Regions from separate parts of the Comamonas denitrificans genome, predicted to be linked through region 2. Evidence: predicted binding sites of a transcription regulator. Region 2 holds the regulator's gene; each other region holds the start of a gene.
The links. The regulator FNR, encoded in region 2, switches genes on or off when oxygen is low (the NO sensors DNR and NnrR bind a similar motif). The targets are predictions, from matches to a motif close to TTGATNNNNATCAA.

Region 1: the regulator FNR is predicted to act here: its motif matches at 2,039-2,052, upstream of ACFO24_RS09540 (DUF3149 domain-containing protein).
Region 3: the regulator FNR is predicted to act here: its motif matches at 2,243-2,256, upstream of ACFO24_RS01110 (OmpW/AlkL family protein).

The regions. Positions count from the first base shown of each region.
Region 1 is NZ_JBHSEY010000046.1:98,271-102,825, forward strand. It holds partial or broken gene ACFO24_RS13335 (methyl-accepting chemotaxis protein) at 1-146, opposite strand, end outside; partial or broken gene ACFO24_RS13340 (HAMP domain-containing protein) at 273-878, opposite strand; gene ACFO24_RS09530 (hypothetical protein) at 1,147-1,452, shown strand; gene ACFO24_RS09535 (DUF2721 domain-containing protein) at 1,485-1,946, opposite strand; gene ACFO24_RS09540 (DUF3149 domain-containing protein) at 2,117-2,281, shown strand; gene rnr (ribonuclease R) at 2,405-4,555, opposite strand, start outside.
Region 2 is NZ_JBHSEY010000057.1:77,348-81,902, reverse strand. It holds gene ACFO24_RS12345 (NAD(P)/FAD-dependent oxidoreductase) at 1-417, shown strand, start outside; gene ACFO24_RS12340 (DUF5368 domain-containing protein) at 454-819, shown strand; gene ACFO24_RS12335 (DMT family transporter) at 843-1,751, opposite strand; gene fnr (fumarate/nitrate reduction transcriptional regulator Fnr) at 1,884-2,612, opposite strand; gene hemN (oxygen-independent coproporphyrinogen III oxidase) at 2,808-4,190, shown strand; gene ACFO24_RS12320 (sulfite exporter TauE/SafE family protein) at 4,194-4,555, shown strand, end outside.
Region 3 is NZ_JBHSEY010000002.1:40,302-44,856, forward strand. It holds gene purL (phosphoribosylformylglycinamidine synthase) at 1-1,794, shown strand, start outside; gene ACFO24_RS01105 (hypothetical protein) at 1,894-2,115, opposite strand; gene ACFO24_RS01110 (OmpW/AlkL family protein) at 2,335-2,952, shown strand; gene ACFO24_RS01115 (O-acetylhomoserine aminocarboxypropyltransferase/cysteine synthase family protein) at 3,096-4,382, opposite strand; gene sufT (putative Fe-S cluster assembly protein SufT) at 4,527-4,555, opposite strand, start outside.

The sequences.
Region 1 (4,555 bases), on a different contig from region 2:
ATCGTCGCCACCACTTCCCCCACCACTGCCCCGCCACGCTGGGCCACACTGGACGCTTGGCCGGCCAACTCAGCCGCCTGCTGCGCCCCATCCGCCGTGGTTTGCAAGGTTTGCACCAGTGCCTGCACAGCCCCTGCCGCTTGCTGCAAATGGCTGGAGGTTTGCTCTGTGCGCAAAGACAAATCGTGGTTGCCACCTGCAATTTCCGCACTGGCCAAAGCAATCGTGTCGCCACTATCACGCACCTCACTGAGCATTTGCGCCAACGAGCCACTCATGCTTTGCATCGATTGCAGCAACTGGCCAAATTCGTCTTGGCGCTGCACCTGCACCGCCACAGCCAAATCCCCTGCGGCAATTTGCCCTGCCACAGCATTGGCCTGCAGCAAGTCGCGCCGGATGCCATTAATCAATTGGTAAGCACCCAGCGCAATGAAGGCCAACAAAACCAGCATGTTAATCACGGCACCGCGCACCACGCCTTGGCGGGCCGCTCCCATTTCTGAACGCAGTGCCGCCAAGCTTTGGCCTGTGTGCTGCACCAACCCCTCAATCCCCTGCAAATAAGCTTGCGCTGCAGGCAAATAGGTTTGCGCAATCTGACTGGTGGCATCGCCATCGGCAGCGAAGATTTTTTGGCGCTGCTGCAAGGCCTGCTCACGCAACTGCTGCACCTGTTGCAACTGCAGTTTGTCTTGCGGTGTTTGCGCACTGGCTTGCAGCGCCTGGACCAAGCCCTCAATCTCCTGCTCATGCGCTGTAAAGCTTTTTTGGTGCTGCGCCGATTGCACCCCCGCCATGCCCGCAATCACAATCGAGCCCACCACCATGGTGGCCACGCCCAGCCACAACTTTTGCGTCACGCTCAAATGGGGCATCCTGCCCTGCTTGTTTTTGGCCACCAGAATCTCTCCTCATCAGCAAAAGCACGACCGTGCTAAACAAGGCGAGAGTGGACAATAACAACCCATCGGTCGCATTGGTGATTTCACCAATTGCGTGCAAAAACGCCCACCAAGGGCATCGCGGCGGGCGTTTGAAATTTGCCACAGCATTCGACCATGTTTTCCCTAGCCCAGGCCCTCACGGCTTGGGATTGCCCCAGCAAACTGGCATGATGGCGGGATTATTGATTCAGAGACAGCGATGACCGACACACCTATTTCCCTTGATAAAGCCATCACCCAGGGCCTGAGCGAAGTAACCCGCGAGCGCACACTAAGCACCCATGCCCAGCAGATGGGATCGGGCAACCCGAAAATCATTAATTTTCGGGGCGATATTGCTGAGAACTACCAATACGACAAAATCAAACCCCTGTCGTCCAAAGCCCAAGCCATGGGCAATGTGGTGATTATTCAAGGGGAAAGCCAAAAAACCGGACAAACCGCGCACTACCAAATTTTGGCCAATCAATGGGGCTTGCTCGAAGCCTTGGCACGCCTGGACTAAGGCTGCGCACTCTTGCCTGCCTGCGGCCCATTTCAGCCTTCGCGCTGGATGTGCCGCTCGACTTCTAAAGCGTTGGAATTGAACAACTGCATCGCCAGCACGGTTTCCCACAAAAAGCCGATCAGTGCCGCAATAAACGACACCACGCCAGCCAAAAAACTAAATATCGCCATGCGTTGGCCGTGCAGGCCCCACTCTTGCCCCAAGAACAGAAAAATAATCGTCAGGCCAATCAAAAAGCCGCACAAGGTCAGCAGCCCAATCGAGGCATTGGACAACCGCCCGCGCAAGTGCAAGTAACGCAACTCACGCAAATTTTTTTCGACTTCAGTGGTTTTACTGGCATTTTCCAAAGCCAACTCCACCACCCGCGCACGATCGACGATGCGGGCCAGCCGTCCTGCAACCACGGCAATCATGCCCGCCACAGCCGTTAAAAAAAAGACGGGAGCCAGTGCCAGCTGCACGTTTTGGGCAACGGTTGAAGTATCCATACCAAGATTCATACTAGGAACTGCACAGCAAAGGGGGAGCGATAGTAAGCAAATGCCACAGCAAAGCACAACTCTAGGGTCAATCCTAAATTTTGATATGCGTCAAACAAAAAACTACTAAGAGCATGGATATTTAGGGCACTACCAACTTAAACAAATTGAGGGCTGCTATGCAAATGCTGATTGATTTATTCTCCACCGACTATGGACTGATGAGCTTGGCGGTCATCGTTTTTCTGATCGTCATGTGGATCTGGTTCACAATTTTGTTCCTCGGCAAAATCCGCTTAGGTGAAGATCCGGAAAAAACACAAACAAATTTGCCAAAGCCTTAAGTTTTCTCTAGCTTGCGCAGGCAAGCAAAGTTTTAAAAAAGAGCTTCTACCGCTGATAAAAAATGGAATTCATGGTGTTTTCACCTTGAATTCCACGTATTTAAAGCGGTAGATGCTCTTTTTTTATTTAAGTTTTTTGCTGCTAGCAGCGTCTTTTGCGGCTTTCGCTTGGCCACTGGCGCGACCGAGCGACTTGCCTTTGGTGGCTTTGGCACTGGCTTTGCTGGCCTTCACCGCTTGAGCGCCGCCGGCCTTGTGCGTGGACGCGGTTTTCGCACCAGAGGGTACGCGCTGCTCAGCCTTGCCCACTTTTCCGAAGGCTAGGGCCTCATCAAAGCGTGCATCGGGGATCAATGCCCCCGCCATCTCTTCCTGCTCTTGCTGCTGTAGCAAGGCCGCCGTGCGCCGCGCCGCCCGGCTGCGGCCCGGGCCACGTTGCGGCAGCGGTGCAGCGGCCAGGTCTTTGCCCTCTTTCCCCTCTTTGCTCTCTTCCTGCACCAGGCAAAAATCAATGCGCCGGGCATCCAGGTCCACCCGGCTGACCTGCACTTGCATGCGGGTGCCAATGGCATAGCGCACGCCGGTGCGCTCACCGCGCAGCTCTTGGCGCATCTCATCAAAGCGGTAGTAGTCCCCACCCAGCTCGCTGATGTGCACCAAGCCTTCGACGTACATCGTCTCCAGCGTGACGAACAGGCCAAAGCTGGTGACCGCTGAGACCGTGCCCGAAAACTCTTCGCCCAAGTAATCGCGCATGTATTTGCATTTAAGCCAGGCCTCCACATCGCGGCTGGCTTCATCGGCGCGGCGCTCATTGGCACTGCAATGCAGGCCGGCGGCCTCCCAGCCTTGCATTTGCGCCTGAGCAACGCGGCTACGGGTTGCCTGGGCGCTTTGGGGGGCCGTGACCCGCTCGGCCAAGCGTTTGGCCAGCTTGGCCTGCGCTTCGCCGGGGGTGGGCAGCGCTGGCAGGGTGTAGGGCTTGTCGGCCAGGATGGCTTTGATCACCCGGTGCAGCAGCAAGTCCGGGTAGCGGCGAATGGGGCTGGTGAAGTGGGTATAGGCCTCATAGGCCAAGCCAAAGTGGCCAATATTCTCCGGGGTGTACATAGCCTGCATCATCGAGCGCAGCAGCATGGTGTGCACCTGCAACGCATCTGGGCGGTCGTGCGTGGCTTTGGCGATCGCTTGAAATTCAGCAGCGGTGGGATGGTCGCTGATGCTGGCAGGGATGGCCAAGGCTTTCAGGTAAGCCCGCAGAATTTCTATCTTCTCGATGGACGGTTTTTCGTGGACTCGAAACAGCGCCAAACGCTGGTTGTGCAAGATGAAATCACCGGCGCTCACGTTGGCTGCCAGCATGCACTCTTCAATCAGCCGGTGCGCTAGGGTGCGCTGGCTTGGCACAATTTTTTCGATGCGCCCCGCCTCGTCGCTGACGATTTTCGTCTCCACCGTGTCAAAGTCCACGGCACCGCGCGCTTCGCGGGCTTTGAGCAAGGCGCTGTACACCCCGTGCAAATCCAGGAGGTGTGGGACTAAATCTGCACGTTGTGCCGCTTCTGGCCCCCGGGTATTACTCAAGATCGCGGCCACTTCGGTGTAGGTCAGCCGGGCATGGCTGTTCATCACCGCCGGGTAGAACTGGTAGGCATGCAAATCACCATCAGCGGTAATCAGCATATCGCACACCAGGCACAGACGATCCACTTTGGGGTTGAGTGAGCACAGGCCGTTGCTCAGCTTTTCCGGCAGCATGGGAATGACCCGACGCGGAAAGTACACGCTGGTGGCACGGTCGTAGGCATCCACGTCAATGGCGTTGCCGTTTTGCACGTAGTGGCTGACATCGGCAATCGCCACGAGCAAGCGCCAGCCCTTGGCGCGGCCAATTTTGGCGCTTTCGCAGTACACGGCATCGTCAAAATCGCGGGCATCTTCGCCGTCAATGGTGACCAGCGGCACATCGCGCAGATCCACCCGGCCTTTGCGGTCTTTGGCCAGGACCTTGTCGGGCAATGCTTCTGCTGCGGCCAAGCAGTCCGCAGAGAACACATGCGGCACGCTGTATTTGCGCACGGCAATTTCAATTTCCATGCCCGGGTCATCGACCTCGCCCAGTACCTCAATCACTTTGCCCACGGGCTGGCCATACAGGGCAGGCGCTTCGGTCAAGGCAACAACAACGACTTGGCCCGATTTACCTTCCCCCGGCCCCTGCGGCAGCAGCACATCCTGGCCAAAGCGTTTGTCCTCCGGGGCCAATAGCCAGAC
Region 2 (4,555 bases):
CGCAACAGCCCTTTGCCCTGGCAAAGCGGCAACTGGGCTGCCGAGGGCTGGATGGAGGTGGACAAGGGCACGCTGCGCCACGTGCGCTACCCCAACGTCTTTGGTGTGGGCGACATTGCCGGCGTGCCCAAGGGCAAGACAGCGGCCAGCGTGAAGTGGCAGGTGCCGGTGGCCATCGATCACTTGGTGGCCGATATCCAGGGCAAGCAGTCCGATGCGCTGTACAACGGCTACACCTCCTGCCCCCTGATCACCCGCCTAGGCCAGGCCATGCTGGTGGAGTTTGATTACGAAAATAATCTCACGCCCTCCTTCCCCGGGGTCATTGCGCCGCTGGAGGAGCTGTGGATCAGCTGGGTCATGAAGACCATGGCCCTCAAGCCCACCTACATCAGCATGCTGCGTGGCCAGGCTTGATTCCCAGAACCCCGAACCCCAAGAAGGAAACCCGTCATGAAAGAACTCGATCCGCTGATTTTCTGGTACGTCTTTCAAGAGATGCTGGGCGCACCGCTGCTGTGGTTGCTCATTATTTTGATAGCTGGAGGCACTTTGGCCTTCTTATTTTTACTATTCAAAGAGCGCACAATCGTTGCTAGGCGCATGGTAGGTGCTCAAGCAATAGGATTGCTCGGCGGTGCGCTGGCCCTAGTGGTGATGGCCAAGGTGTCGTCCTCGGGCTTTACCGATGCAGGCGGCCCGGCCGACTGGTTTTTGATTGCCCTGGTCTTTGGCCTGGGGGCTGTGGGCACCACGGTGTTGGGTTACACTGTGGCGGGCTATATGCACTGCAAATGCCCGAGGGCTGCAAAGGCCTAGCCGCTCGTGGCGCTGGGGCTTTTTTAGCGCCGCCCGCGTTGCATGATGGCGGTGCCCAGCACCGCCAAAGTGCCGCCAATGAGCAGGCTGGTATCCAGTGCCTCGTGCAGCAGCAGCGCCGACACCGCCACCCCCACCACCGGCACCAGGGTGATGTAGCCGGCTGCCGCGCCTGCACCCAGGCGCTTGACCCCATCAAAGAACCAGGCATAGGCCAGGGCCGTGGCACCAAAGGCCAAGAACAACAAAGCCCCCCAGGCACTCCAGCCGCTGTGCAGGGCAGCTTGCACTCCGGCAGGGCCTTCCACCAGCAAGCTGGCCACAATCAAAAACAGCGTGCCAAAGCTGGCCGTCACCGCCGTGGCCGAGAGCGCATCCACCCCATTCATCACCCAGCGCCCCAGCAAGGTGTAGCCCACCCAACAGGCCACACAACCCAGAATCAGCCACTCGCCCAAGCCCAGCTGCCCCTGCAAAATGTGCAAGGGGTTGCCTTGGGAAATCACGATGATGGCGCCGCAAAACGCCATGGTCATGCCCAGGCCGATGATGGCATTGAGCCGTTCTTTGAACAGCCACACCGCCAGCAGCAGCGTGACCACCGGATTGAGGGTGATCAGCAAGGCCGCCTTGCCCGCCGGCAGGTACTGCAGCCCCGACAGGAACAAGCTGGCATAGCCAAATACCCCAACAAAACCGCCTAAAGCCATACCCATCCAGCGCTTTGTGCTCCAGTTTTTAAGTTGTGCAAAACCGCCACTGTGGTACATCCACGGCAGCAACACCAGCAGCGCCAGCACAAAGCGCAGGCTGGCAGCGGCCAGCGGCGGCATGGCCTGGGCCACGATGCGCCCGGCGGGCCAGGAGGCCCCCCACAGAATGACCATGCCTAGCATGCGGGCGTGGGGGCCAAAGTTGGAAAGTCGTAGCATAGGGGGCGCACTATAGGCTTGCTGCACCTGCGTGGTGCTGGATAGTGCCAAGAGGTTTGGGAAAGAGCAGGCCTTTGCGCAGGCCTGGGGGTTGAATATTGGATGTTGGGTGGCTGGTGCCAAGGGGCCAGGTCAGCGCCCTTCGCGGGAATTGTTCACCAAGCGCTGCAGTGCCTCTTGGTTGAGGATGCGGATATGGCGCTGTTTGACCTCCACCATGCCATCTTCGACAAATTTGGAGAAGGTGCGGCTGACAGTTTCGAGTTTGAGGCCCAGGTAACTGCCAATTTCTTCGCGCGTCATGCGCAAAATCAGCTCCGAAGAAGAAAAACCGCGTGAATGCAGGCGTTGCACCAAATTCAAAATAAATGCGGCCAGTCGTTCCTCTGCCCGCATGCTGCCCAGCAGCAGCATGACGCTGTGCTCGCGCACGATTTCACGGCTCATGACTTTGTGCACATGTGATTGCAGCGCCGTGACTTCGCGGGAGATTTCTTCGATGCGGTTAAACGGCATCACGCACACTTCGGCGTTCTCTAGCGCAATCGCATCGCAGGTGTGGTGATTGTGAACAATGCCATCCAAGCCAATGATTTCCCCCGCCATTTGAAAGCCGGTGACTTGGTAGCGACCGTCCTCGGTGGCGACACAGGTTTTGAAAAATCCGGTGCGAATGGCGTACAGCGAGGTGAAATCTTCACCGTTTTGAAACAGCATGTCGCCACGCTTGATCTTGCGCCGGGTGGCGACCACCTCTTCAATGCGCTGCATTTGCTGGCAGTCCAGGCCCACGGGCATGCACAGTTCGCGCAGATTGCAATTGGAGCAGGTAACTTGTATGGATGCAGTGGTAGGAGTCATTGAGCCAAGACCGCCGTTGCCCGGGGCAAAGAGAGAAAACAAAGAAAAACACGGGGCATTTGGGGTAAGCCCGTGCTGCGCTGACTTAGGTCAAATTATCACCCGTTTCTTTTTAAATAAATAATTGACGCACGTCAAGTCGGTAGCTTGGTTATTTACCCGAAAATAAAGGGCTTACCAAGGAGAAGATTGCCCATGAGTATTGTCACGCCCGATTTGCTGCGCCGTTATGACGTGCCAGGGCCACGCTATACCTCCTACCCGACGGCTGACCGCTTTGTTGAGGCCTTCCGCGAAAAAGATTACATCGTTGCGCTGCAGCAGCGCAAAGTGCTATCTGCCACGGCAGTGCAGCCACTGTCGCTGTACATCCACATCCCGTTTTGTGAATCGCTGTGCTACTACTGCGCGTGCAACAAAATCATCACCAAGCACCATGATCGGGCGGCAAAGTACTTGCAGTATCTGGAGCGTGAGCTCGATTTGCATGTGCAGCACCTGGGGCGTGGGCAGGTGGTGAGTCAGCTGCATTTTGGGGGGGGAACACCGACATTCTTGTCCGATGAAGAGCTTGTCAGCCTGATGCAGGTACTGCGGGCACGTTTTGAGTTTGCCCCCGATGGTGAATATTCGATTGAGGTGGATCCCCGCACGGTCACACCTGAGCGTTTGCAAGTGCTATGGGATATTGGCCTGAACCGCCTGAGCTTTGGCGTGCAGGATTTTGACTCTGATGTGCAGCAAGCCGTGCATCGCATTCAGCCGGCTGAACAGGTGTTTGCCTTGGTTGAGGCGGCCCGCAAAATCGGTTTTAAATCGCTGAACGTCGATTTGATCTACGGCCTGCCCAAACAAAATCCGCAATCCTTTGCCCGTACGCTGGAGCAAGTGGGCGAGTTGCGGCCTGATCGCATTGCCTTGTATGGCTACGCCCACTTGCCTGAGCGCTTCAAGTCGCAGCGGCGCATTGTGCGGCCTGACTTGCCCACAGCGGGTGACAAGCTGGAAATGCTCTCGGCGGCCATTGATAGCTTTATTGATGCAGGTTATGTGTACGTGGGGATGGACCACTTCGCCCTGCCGGACGATGCCTTGGCGATTGCCAAACGCCAAGGGCGCTTGCACCGCAACTTTCAAGGCTATAGCACCCAGCCCGATTGCGATTTGATTGCTTTGGGCGTGTCGGCCATTGGCCGCATTGGCGGCACTTACAGCCAAAATGCAAAAACTTTGGACGAGTATTACGATTTGATCGACCAAGGTTTGCTGCCCATTGTGCGTGGTTTGGCGCTGTCTAAAGACGACTTGATTCGTCGCGCCGTGATCATGGCCATCATGTGCCAAGGCGAGCTGTTGTTTGAATCCATCAACAACGCCTGGCTGATTGATTGCAAGCAGTACTTTGCCGCTGAGTTTGAGTTGCTGCGCGGCCAGCAAGAAGAGGGCTTGGTTGAAGTGTTGGATGACTGTATTCGTGTCACTTCTAAGGGATGGTTTTTTGTCCGTGGGGTGGCCTTGGTGTTTGACCGCTATTTGCAAGCCGCGCGCAGTCGGGAGCGCTTTTCGCGGATCATCTGATCCATGCTGATCTCTTTACTGTGGACAACCTTATTCATGGGGCTCGTAGGGGGGCCCCATTGTCTTGTCATGTGCGCAGCGCCTTGTGCGCTGGTTGCCTCTGGTGGTGCTTCTGACCAGGCCGTATCGCGTTGGCGGTGGCTGAGTTTTCACGTTGGGCGTTTGCTCGGCTATAGCGCCTTGGGGGCTTTGGCCGCCTGGGCCATGGGCGAGATGGCCTGGCTGGCCAGCACCACCACTTGGCTGCGCCCTGTGTGGACGGGCATGCATTTGGCCATTTTGTTTTGGGGTGGGCTAATGCTGCTCCAGGGCCAACAGCCGCGCTGGCTGGAGGCTGGTGGGCGGGCTGTGTGGCGCAAAGTGCA
Region 3 (4,555 bases), on a different contig from region 2:
AAAGTCAAGCTCTCGGCCAACTGGATGGCCGCGTGCGGCGAGCCGGGTGAAGATGCCGATCTGTACGCCACTGTCAAAGCCGTGGGCATGGAGCTGTGCCCGCAACTGGGCATTTCCATCCCTGTGGGCAAGGACAGCCTGTCCATGCGCACCCAATGGCAAGAGGACGGAGTGCTGAAAAAAGTCACCTCGCCCGTCAGCTTGATCATTACCGGCTTTGCCGCCATCGACGACGTGCGCGGCACGCTCACGCCGCAGCTCGATGCGCAGGAGCCGGACAGCTCGCTGGTCTTGATCGACCTGGGCCGGGGGCAAAACCGCATGGGTGGCTCCATCCTGGGGCAGGTGCTGGGCCAAAGCGGCAATACCACGCCCGACCTGGACAATGCCGACGATTTGAAGGCCCTGGTGGCCGCCGTAAACGCCTTGCGCCAGCAAGGCCTGATCTTGGCCTACCACGACCGGGGCGACGGCGGCCTGCTGGCCACGGTGGCCGAAATGGCCTTTGCCGGGCACGTTGGCGTGGCGCTGAACGTGGACATGCTGGTGACCGAAGGCGACGGCATTACCGATGGCCGCATGGATTCGGGCGAGGGCAAAAACTGGGGCCAGCAGATTGCCGGCCGCCGCGAAGACCTGACCCTGCGGGCCCTGTTCAACGAAGAACTGGGTGCGGTGCTGCAAATTCGCACCGCCGACCGCAGCCAAGTCATGCAGGTGCTGCGTGAGCATGGCCTGATTCAGTGCAGCCACATCATCGGTAAAACCCGCCCGGCCTCCAGCCCGGTGGACATGGGCAAGGGCGAGCTGCAAATCTGGCGCGATGCGCAAAAAGTCTTTGGGGCCAGCTTGGAAAACCTGCACCAGGTGTGGGATGCCGTGAGCTGGAAAATCGCCCAGCAACGCGACAACCCCGCCTGCGCCGACAGCGAACATGCCGCCGCTGGCGCGGCCAACGACCCCGGCATGCACGTGCACCTGACGTTCGACCCGCAGGACGACGTGGCCGCCCCCTACTTGAACCTGCAAGCCCAGCCGCGCGTGGCCATCCTGCGCGAGCAGGGCGTGAACTCGCAGGTGGAAATGGGCTTTGCCTTTGCCGCAGCCGGCTTTGATGCGGTGGATGTCCACATGAGCGACCTGCAAGCGGGGCGGGCGCACTTGCAAGACTTTGCGGGCATCGTTGCCTGCGGGGGCTTTAGCTACGGCGACACCCTGGGTGCGGGCATTGGCTGGGCGCGCTCCATCACCTTCAATGAACGCCTGTCCGAGCAGTTCCAGCAATTCTTTGGCCGGGGTGACACCTTTGCCCTGGGCGTGTGCAACGGCTGCCAGATGTTTGCCGAGCTGGCCGACATCATCCCCGGTGCCCAGGCTTGGCCGCGCTTCACCCAAAACCAAAGCCACCGCTTTGAGGCGCGTCTGTCCATGGTCGAAGTGCTGGACAGCCCCAGCATCTTCCTGCAAGGCATGGCGGGCAGCCGCCTGCCCATTGTTGTCTCGCACGGCGAGGGTTTTGCCAACTTTGCCGCACGCGGTAACGCCGATCAGGTGGTGCAGGCCATGCGCTATGTTGATAACCACGGCCAGCCCACCGAGGTCTATCCCTTCAACCCCAACGGCAGCGCCGGCGGCCTGACGGCGGTGACCACGGCCGACGGGCGCTTCACGGCCATGATGCCGCACCCCGAGCGCGTGTTCCGCAATATCCAAATGAGCTGGACCAGCGGCGACCCCAGCGCGGCCAGCCCCTGGATGCGCGTCTGGCGCAATGCCCGCAAGTGGTTGGGGTAAAAAAATAGTGGCCAGGATGGGCTACTAAAAAAAGAGCTTCTAACGCTTTATTGGTAAGCGTTAGAAGCTCTTTTACTACCGTGCGTGTGTGCGTGGTGCTTAGGCAAACAAATTGAGTTTGGTGCCCAAGTTGCCATACGCGGCCAACTGGGGTTGCAGCAGCGCCATCTGGGTGGCGCTGGGCGCGGTCACCATTTTGACGGTGGGTTCCTCTTGCGGTGCGCGGCGGCGCAGCTCTTGCAAGGTAATGGCATCGGTAGTGTGGTTTTGGGCCCAGGCCGTGCTGGCATCGCGCAAGGCTCTGGCGTAACGAAGGTCCATAGCAGTGGCTCCAAAAGAGTGCGATGGGGCCACTGTAGGCGCAAGGTGGCCGGCTCAATCGGCGAAAAAACGGGGTGTTTGTGGCGGTTGGACGAAATGTTACAAAACTAAGGGGAATTACCAGTTCTTGATGCAAAGCAATATTGACCGTTTGACTCATGGGCCTAATACGCAGCACGGGGGCCGTCCCCGGATAACACTTGAAAACCTTTCACCATGATGAAGAAAACCCTGCTGGCTGCTGCCGCTTTGTGTGCACTGACTTCTGGCGCTGCCATGGCGCAAAACTACCCTCAAGATGGCAAATGGATGGTACGCGCCCGCGCTGTGCATTTGGATAGCGCTAACAAAGACAGCACTCCTTTGGATTTGTCGGTGAACAACAAGATGATTCCCGAGCTGGACATCTCCTACTTCTTCACCCCCAACTTTGCCGCTGAGCTGATCCTGACCTATCCGCAAAAGCATGATGTACGTGCTGGTGGTGCCAAGATCGGTAGCCTCAAGCATCTGCCCCCCACCTTGCTGGCCCAATACCACTTCACCCAGCTGGGCGCGTTCAAGCCCTACGTGGGCGTTGGTATTAACTACACCCGCTTTTCCAGCGTGAAGTTTGATCCTGCCGTTGACGCTGCCCTGAACCCTTCCGTGAAGAAAAACAGCTTTGGCCCAGCCCTGCAGATTGGTTTTGACTACGCGCTGGACAAAAACTGGTCGATCAACTTTGACGTGAAAAAGGTCTATATCAAGACTGATGTGCGTTCGTTCGGCACCAAAGTCGGTACTTTCAAGGTCGATCCCCTGCTGGTGGGCGTGGGCCTGGGCTACCGCTTCTAAGAACGCCCTTCCTGCTAAGACTCCAAGCAAAAACGCCACCTGCAAAGGTGGCTTTTTTTATAGCTGTTTACGCTTATTTTTAAAGGATTGAATGCTGTAATAGCCTTCAATCCTTTTGTTTATCAGCGCAGACTGCTCTTTTTTTAAACGGCTTGCAGGGCGCGGTTCAGGTCTTCCAGCAGGTCGTCGATGTGTTCAATGCCAATCGACAGGCGCACCATGCCCTCGGTCACGCCGGCCTTGGCCAGCTCTTCGGGGTTGAGCTGGCGGTGCGTGGTCGAGGCCGGATGCGTGGCCAGCGACTTGGCATCGCCAATGTTCACCAGGCGCAGGAAGAGCTGCAGCGCATCCAGGAAGCGGGCACCGGCGGCGCGCGCGTCTTCGCCGGGGGCGGTTTTCAGGCTGAACGACAAAATGCCCGAGGCCTTGCCACCCATCTGGCGCTGCACCAGAGCGTGGTCGGGGTGGTCGCTCAAGCCGGCGTAGCGCACCCATTCCACCTTGGGGTGGTTTTGCAGGGTTTCGGCAATTTTTTGGGCGTTTTCGCAGATGCGGTCCATGCGCAGGGGCAGGGTTTCAATGCCTTGCAGTGTCGCCCAGGCGTTGAAGGGCGACAGCGCCGCGCCCATGTTGCGCAGTGGCACCACGCGCGCGCGGGCGATGTAGGCGGCTGCGCCCAGGGCTTCGGTATAGACCACGCCGTGGTAGCTCACGTCCGGCTCGTTCAGGCGCTTGAAGCGCTCTTTGTGCTCGGCCCAGGGGAACTTGCCGCTATCGACGATGACACCGCCGATGCTGTTGCCGTGGCCGTTCATGTATTTGGTCAGGGCGTGGACGACGATGTCCGCACCATGCTCAAACGGGCGGCACAGGTAGGGGCTGGGCACGGTGTTATCGACGATCAGCGGCAGGCCATGGGCGTGGGCCACATCGGCCAGGGCGCGGATGTCGGTCACATTGCCCAGGGGGTTGCCAATCGATTCGCAGAACACGGCTTTGGTGCGCGCGTCGATCAGTTTGGCGAAGCTGGCCGGGTCGCGCGGATCGGCAAAGCGCACTTCGATGCCTTGCTGCGGGAAGGTGTGGGCAAACAGGTTGTAGGTGCCGCCGTACAGGGTGCTGGCGCTGATGATGTTGTCCCCGGTCTCGGCAATGGTCTGGATGGCAGCGGTAATGGCCGCCATGCCCGAGGCCATGGCCAGGGCACCGATGCCGCCTTCCAGCGCGGCCACGCGCTGCTCCAGCACGTCGGTGGTGGGGTTCATGATGCGGGTGTAGATGTTGCCGGCCACTTTCAGGTCGAACAGGTCGGCACCGTGCTGGGCGTTGTCGAAGGTGTACGAGGTGGTCTGGTACAGCGGCACAGCGGCCGAGCGGGTGGTGGGTTCGGTTTTATAGCCCGCGTGGACGGCCAGGGTTTCGAGGCGCATGGGATGTGTCTCCAAAAAAAGAAAAGGCAAAAATAAAAATGCCGGACAAGCGGCCGATTGTGAAGCAATTGGGCAGTTTGTCCGGCGTGGAGCACCTTCGCCGTTCAAGGGCAGGGGCAGGGGCAGGGGCGCTTGAGAACGTGTTTACAACCCCAGGGTCAGTTGCGCCTCTT